2 regions of the Arthrobacter sp. Y3221048 genome follow, and region 1 is predicted to be linked to the other one. Evidence: predicted binding sites of a transcription regulator. Region 1 holds the regulator's gene; the other holds the start of a gene.
What was found. The regulator HspR, encoded in region 1, represses chaperone genes until heat shock. The targets are predictions, from matches to a motif close to AAGTTGAGTCNNNNNGACTCAACTT.
Positions count from the first base shown of each region.

Region 2: the regulator HspR is predicted to act here: its motif matches at 1,191-1,215, upstream of AC5RVS_RS00890 (ATP-dependent Clp protease ATP-binding subunit).

Region 1 is NZ_JBNHHX010000002.1:280,308-283,710, reverse strand. Features, by position in the region: gene AC5RVS_RS05945 (anti-sigma factor family protein) at 1-355, opposite strand, end outside; gene AC5RVS_RS05940 (sigma-70 family RNA polymerase sigma factor) at 352-849, opposite strand; gene AC5RVS_RS05935 (COG4315 family predicted lipoprotein) at 1,082-1,642, shown strand; gene AC5RVS_RS05930 (heat shock protein transcriptional repressor HspR) at 1,725-2,147, opposite strand; gene AC5RVS_RS05925 (DnaJ C-terminal domain-containing protein) at 2,217-3,188, opposite strand; gene AC5RVS_RS05920 (nucleotide exchange factor GrpE) at 3,321-3,403, opposite strand, start outside.
Region 2 is NZ_JBNHHX010000001.1:185,646-189,048, forward strand. Features, by position in the region: gene AC5RVS_RS00880 (Y-family DNA polymerase) at 1-614, opposite strand, end outside; gene AC5RVS_RS00885 (LexA family protein) at 607-981, opposite strand; gene AC5RVS_RS00890 (ATP-dependent Clp protease ATP-binding subunit) at 1,295-3,403, shown strand, end outside.

The sequences.
Region 1 (3,403 bases):
GCTGCTGCTGGGTCAGCAACGGTCCGATGGCCGCCCCGGCGACCAGGCAGACGCCCGCCACGGCCGCCACCAACCCGGCCCACCGCCGTCGTTCCTTCCGCCGCCGGTTGGCCAGTTCATCCACCAGTTCCCGGGTGCGTTCCTCGACTTCATGCTGCGACGGCGCCGCCAGCTCCAACGCTGCGTCGCGCGGCAGCGCGTCCAGCAGGTCGGGCAGCGATTCCAGTTCGGCGGCTTCCCTGCGGCACGCCGCGCAGGAGGCCAGGTGTTCTTCGAAGCCCGCCCGTTCGCGGCGGTCCAGCCCACCCAGGATGTAAAGGCCGAGCAGTTGGTGCTGTTCCTCGTTGGTGTTCACGGCTGCCCCACCCCCATCTCGTCCAGTACGGCCCGCAGGGCCTTGGCCGCGTAGAACGCCCGCGACTTCACCGTGCCCAGCGGAATGCCCAGCGACCGGGCGGCTTCGGACGAGGTGAGCCGCTGGTAGTGCAGGGCGAGGATGATGTTGCGGTGGTCGGGGCTGATCCGTGCCAGGGCTTCCTCCACGACCACACGGAGCAGGAGCCGCTCCACCTGGTCTTCTTCGATGGCCGGCTCGTCCTCGCCCAGTCCGGTCTCGCCCGGCCGCCGGGTGCGGCGCCGGTAGCCGTCGATAATGACGTGCCGGGCGGTTTGGTACAGGTAGCCGCGCATGTTGTCGGTGTCCGGGCCGCGCTTCCACACCCGCAGGATCGTCTCCTGCACCACGTCCTCTACCTGGTCCGCGTCGGAGGTCGCGGCGCGCACGAACCGTCGCAGCGCCGTGGCATGGTCGCGGTAGAGGCGGGCCACGGCCTCGTCGTCCAATGCCACGGCCGCCTCCTCCCTGCCGGCGCCCCTGCCGCCTCACCGGCGGTCGGAACGTCCCCGCGCGGCTTTCTACCGGGTACGACGACGGCGGCGGCGTTCCGGTTCATCCAGCCCACGGGATTTCCTCGCCCAACGTTGAACCATTGTGGGCGCGGCCGGCGTCTTTGCCAATAGCGGGCCGCGCCCCGCGGCACCACGCTCCGGGCAGCGCCCGGGAGACGGCAAAGGAAGCCCCATGAAAATCACACAGACAGCAGCGACAGCCCTGCTGGGCGCTGCCATGCTGGGCCTCGCCGGTTGCGGAGGCGGTTCGGGTACGGAAACGCCCGCCGGCCCGGAGGCACCGCCGGCAGCCGGGACGCCGACGGCCGGCACCCCCGGAATGACCACGCCGGCGGCGCCGGAGACAGACGGCGGGCAGACCGGCGGCGCACAGGCACCCGGAGCTGCCTCCACCTTGACCACGGCCGATTCCGACCTGGGCGAAATCGTGGTGGACGGCGAAGGCATGACTGTTTACTACTTCACCAAGGACGTCCCGGACTCCGGCGAAAGCGCCTGCACGGGCGACTGCCTGGCCGCGTGGCCACCCGTACTGGCCGAGGAAGAGCCGGAACTCGACGGTGTCACCGCCGAGGTGGGCCTCATCGACACCCCCGACGGGCAGCAGCAGGTGACCCTCAACGGCATGCCCATCTACTACTGGGCCCAAGACAAGGCCCCGGGAGACACCACCGGCCAGGGCGTTAACGACGTCTGGTACGTGGTCGCCCCGGACGGCGACATGATCAAGTAGCTCAACGCCGCCATCCTGCCCGCAGCCGCCTGCTTGGGACCGGCAGCTGCGGGCGTTCGATCACGGGCGCCGGCCGAACGGATCAGCGCTGCGGACGCCAGACCATCAGCGCCTGGCTGCGCGGACGCGGCCGCTGGCCGCGGGCCAACGTCACCACGTCCCCGGCCAGGCCTGCGGCGAACACCCGGCTGGAGTCGGTGCCCCGGCGCTGCCTGGCCATCAGCTCCTCGGAGAGGTCCCGGACCTGGGCCTTGAGGGCGGCGACCTCGTTTTCCAGCTGGAGGATGCGCTTGATCCCTTCCAGCGAGACGCCTTCCTGGGAGAGCCGCTGAACCTCGCGCAGGGTGTTCACGTCCTTCTGCGAATAGCGGCGCTGCCTGCCCCGCTGGCGCGACGGAGAGACCAGGCCGAGACGGTCATACTGGCGCAGGGTCTGCGGGTGCATGTCCGCCAGTTCGGCCGCAACCGAAATCACGAAGATCGGCGCATTCATATCGATGCTCATGGTGCTCTCCCTCCTGCGCTTCGCGCGTTTCCCGTCCGGCCTGTCCCGGCCGGTTGCAACTTCCGCCCGCTACAACCTGGCCTTGGCGGCAAGATTCCCGCGCGGGTCGGACCCGGCAGTCGCCGCCGCGAAGGCGTTGACTGCTTCTTGGGCCTCTTTCCCAAGGTTCTGCGGGACCACCACGTCGATGGTCACGAGCAAATCGCCGGTGTTCTTCGAGGTCTTCACCCCGCGTCCCTTCACGCGGAGCGTCCGGCCGGAGGGTGTTCCTGCCGGCACCTTGACCTTGACGAGTTCACCGGTCAGGGTCGGCACGTCGATCTGCGCGCCCAGCGCGGCCTCCGGGAACGTGACCGGGACGTGGATCCGGATGTTGTCGCCGTCGCGCTGGAAAAACGGGTGGGGCTTGACGTTAACGGTCACCATCAGGTCTCCCGCGCCGGCGGGGCCGGGCTGGCCCTTGCCGCGGACGCGGACCTTCTGGCCGTCTTTGATCCCGGCCGGGATCCGCACGTCGATCACCTCGCCGCTGGGCTCGCGCAACCCGATGGTGGTTCCATTAATGGAACCGGCGAAGGAAATGCTGGTGGTCGCGGTGCGGTCTGCTCCCCTGCGCGGCGGCTGCTGCTGCTGCGGGAAACCGCCGAACCCGCCGAACAGATCGGCGAACTCCGGCGGCACGGTGCCCCCGGAGCCGGCGCGGGTGCGGGTACTTTGGCCGAACAGGTTGCCGAAGATGTCCTCGAAGCCGCCCGCGCCCGGCCCGCCGGCGCTGCCGGGTCCCCCGGCGCTGAAGCGCGCACCGCTGCCCATGGCGCGGATCGCGTCGTACTGCTCGCGCTCCCCCGGGTCCGAGAGGACCGAGTAGGCCTCGGAGATGTCCTTGAACTTCTTTTCCGAACCTTCATCCCCCCGGTTGGTATCCGGATGGTGGGTCCGCGCGAGCTTGCGGTACGCCTTCTTGATGTCCGCATCGGATGCGTCCTTGGAGACACCGAGGATCTTGTAGAAGTCCTTCTCGACCCAGTCCTGGCTAGCCATGCAGGCGCCTCCTTTCAGTTGTCACAAAGTCTATGGGTACTGACGCCCGGACGATGACGGGTTGGCCTCCGGCGGTCCGGAGGCCAACCCGTCATCATCTGCGGCTGGGCGCCGGGGCGCCCCCTGCCGGTGTCATTCCGCCGGTACGGCTACCACTACCTGGGCCGCGCGCAGCACGCGGTCGCCGGCCTTGTAGCCCAGGCGCAGGACCTGGC
Region 2 (3,403 bases), on a different contig from region 1:
TCGGAAGCGGGCATCGAGCCCAGCGAGCACACCCCGGCCATCTGCGGATTCCGCTTGGCAACGTGGTTGGCAAACTTCGCCAGCGTCTTGGTCTGGGCCACGCCAACGCTGACCGGCACGCCCACCTGCCGGATCACGGCGGCCCGGATCCGGCCGGCAGTTTCCAGCAACTGGGTTTCATCGCCGGGCAGGCCCAGGAAAGACTCGTCGATCGAATAGACCTCCTGCCAGGTCCCGAACCGGCCGAGCACTTCCATCACCCGGGCGCTCAGGTCTCCGTACAGCTCGTAGTTGCTGGAGCGCGCGACCAGCCCCCACGCCTTGGCCCGCGGCGCCACCTGGAACCACGGCGTCCCGGTTTTCAGCCCCAGCTGTTTGGCTTCCTCGGAGCGCGCCACCACGCAGCCGTCATTGTTGGAGAGCACGACGACGGGGCGCCCCTCGAGGGACGGATCGAAGACCCGCTCGCAGGAGACGTAGAAATTGTTGACATCCACCAGCGCGATTCGTTCGCCGGGCCGGGATTCGGGCGGTTGGCCGAAGGTTGTGTTGCCGGACCCTGACGGCTGGCCGGAGGCCGCGGCGCCGGACCCCGATACGGGGCCGCTAGACATGGTGCAGGCAACGGGTGGCGACGCCCCAGATGCTCAGGTCCGCGAGTTCGCCCACCTCGGTGGGGACACCGCCGTCGTCCGCCTGCAAGCGCACGCCGTCCGCGGTGAGATGCAGGCGCCGGACCACCAATTCCCCGTCCAGCACCGCGATCACCACCGAACCGTCGCGCGGAGTCAGCGAGCGGTCCACGATCAGCTCATCGCCGTCGCTGATCCCGGCGGCGGCCATCGAGTTCCCGGCCACCCGCATCACAAAGGTACTGGTGCGGTCGCGGATCAAGTGCCGGTTCAGGTCGATGCCGCCGTGGAAGTAGTCCCGCGCCGGTGACGGGAAACCGCGCGCATCCTCGGGCGTTCCGGTGCCCATTTCCGGGCCGGCCGACGCATCCGACGGCTGCTCCAAACCGAACATCCCGGACCCCCGTCTTCGAACAAAGCTTCGAAGACAACACTAGCACCGGCCCTCACCCGGGCCCATGCCCCGGCAGTCCAGCAGTCCGGCCGCCCTATTGGATCCGACGATTCGGGCACAACAAATTCGCCCGAAATGAACGCCCCGCGCCACAACCCCAGGCAAGAGTGAGCCGACTTCACTCAAGTTTGCGGAACTTCTGGAATAATCTTCACCCGAAGGCGTTAACATGAGTCGAAGGCACTCACGTTCCACAGGAGGATCATTCATGCCACTGTTCTTCGGACCAGCTTCCGGCAACGGTTCATTCGACGAGTTCCTAGCCCGCTACCTGCAGGGCCAGCGGGCTGCCCAGTCGCGCACCGTTGACCTCACCCGCCTGCTCAGCCGCCGCACCCATGAAGTGCTGGCACAGGCGGCCCGGTTTGCCGCGGGCCTCGGCCACATCGAGGTGGACGCCCTGCACATTTTGCACGTCATGGCCCGTCAGGAGCCGGCCGCCAGCCAGATCAAGCTGACCGGCGCCGACCCGCAGGCCATCGCGCGCTCCGCCGAGCAGGGCCTGCCGGAAAAGACCGCCCCGACCCGCGAAACGCCGTCGCTGACGCCGTCCGCGCAGCGTGCCCTGCTGGACGCGCACCAGGTGGCCCGCGCGTTCGGTTCCACGTACATCGACCCCGAGCACCTGTTCGCGGCTTTCGTCCTGAACCAGGAGACCCCCGCCGGCCAGATCCTGGCCGGCTCGGGCGTGACCCCGATGGCGCTGCAGCAGGCGGCGGAGAAAGCTGCGGCGCAGGCCGGCGGCCCCAACACAACCGCCGGCCCGCAGCCGGGCGCGAACCCTCAGGCAGAAACGCCGATGCTGGACCAGTTCGGCACCGATCTGACCGCCCAGGCCCGGGAGGACCGGCTGGACCCGGTGATTGGCCGCGCCGACGAGATCGCCCAGACCATCGAAATCCTCGCGCGCCGGACCAAGAACAACCCGGTCTTGATCGGCGAGGCCGGCGTGGGCAAGACCGCCATCGCCGAAGGCCTCGCGCAGGCCATCGTGGCCGGCGACGTCCCGGAGCAACTGCGCGGCAAGCGTGTGGTCTCGCTGGATTTGCCGGGCATGCTGGCCGGCACCCGCTACCGCGGCGATTTCGAGGAACGCCTGACCAAAACCCTGGACGAGATCAGCGCCGCCGGCAGCGAGCTGATCGTGTTCATCGACGAACTGCACACCGTGGTCGGTGCCGGCGGCGGCGGCGAGGGCGGCATGGACGCCGGCAACATCCTCAAGCCCCGGCTGGCCCGCGGTGAACTGCACCTGGTCGGCGCCACCACGCTGGGCGAGTACCGCAAGGTGGAGAAGGACCCCGCCCTGGAGCGGCGCTTCCAGCCGGTCATGGTCGGCGAGCCCTCGATCGAAGACGCCGTGCAGATCCTGTCCGGGCTGAAGGACCGCTACGAGGAACACCACCAGGTGGCCTACACCGACGAAGCGATCCGCGCCGCCGTCGAGATGTCCTCCCGCTACATCACCGACCGGTTCCTGCCGGACAAGGCGATCGACCTGATCGACCAGGCCGGAGCGCGGCTAAGCCTGCGGCGCGGCCCGCGCGTTGACGTGGAGGCTTTGCGCGGCCGGCTGGCAGAGCTGGAATCGGCCAAGAACGGCGCCGTCGCCGAGGAACGCTACGAGAACGCTTCAAAGCTGCGCGACGAGATCGAAGAGCTGCAGGCCAGGCTGGCAGCCGCCTCCGCCAACCAGCCAACCTCCGGTGCCGACGAGGACCACGACGGCGGGGCCCGCCCCGGCGTCGCGCCCTCCGATGTGGTGGGCGAGGCCGAGATTGCCGAGATCATCTCCCGCGCCACCGGCATTCCGGCCGCCCGGCTGACGGAGGGCGACCGGCAGCGGCTGGCCCGGCTGGAGGAGGACCTGCACGCCCGGGTAATAGGCCAGGACGATGCGGTGACCGCTATCGCCAAGTCGGTGCGGCGCAACCGCACCGGCATGGGGGACGAGGGCAGGCCCGTCGGCAGCTTCCTGTTCCTGGGTCCCACCGGTGTGGGCAAGACCGAGCTGGCCAAGGCGCTGGCGGAGTCGCTGTTCGGCGACGAGGACGCCATGATCCGCTTCGATATGAGTGAATACGGCGAGCGCCACACCGTCTCGCGGCTGGTCGGCGCACCTCCGGGCTACGTGGGCTACGGCGAGGCCGGCCAGCTGACCGAGCGCGTCCGCCGGCACCCCTACTCGGTGGTGCTGCTGGACGAGGTGGAGAAGGCCCATCCGGACGTGTTCAACCTGCTGCTGCAGGTCCTCGACGACGGACGCCTCACCGACGGGCAGGGCCGCACCGTGGACTTCCGCAATACGGTGGTGATC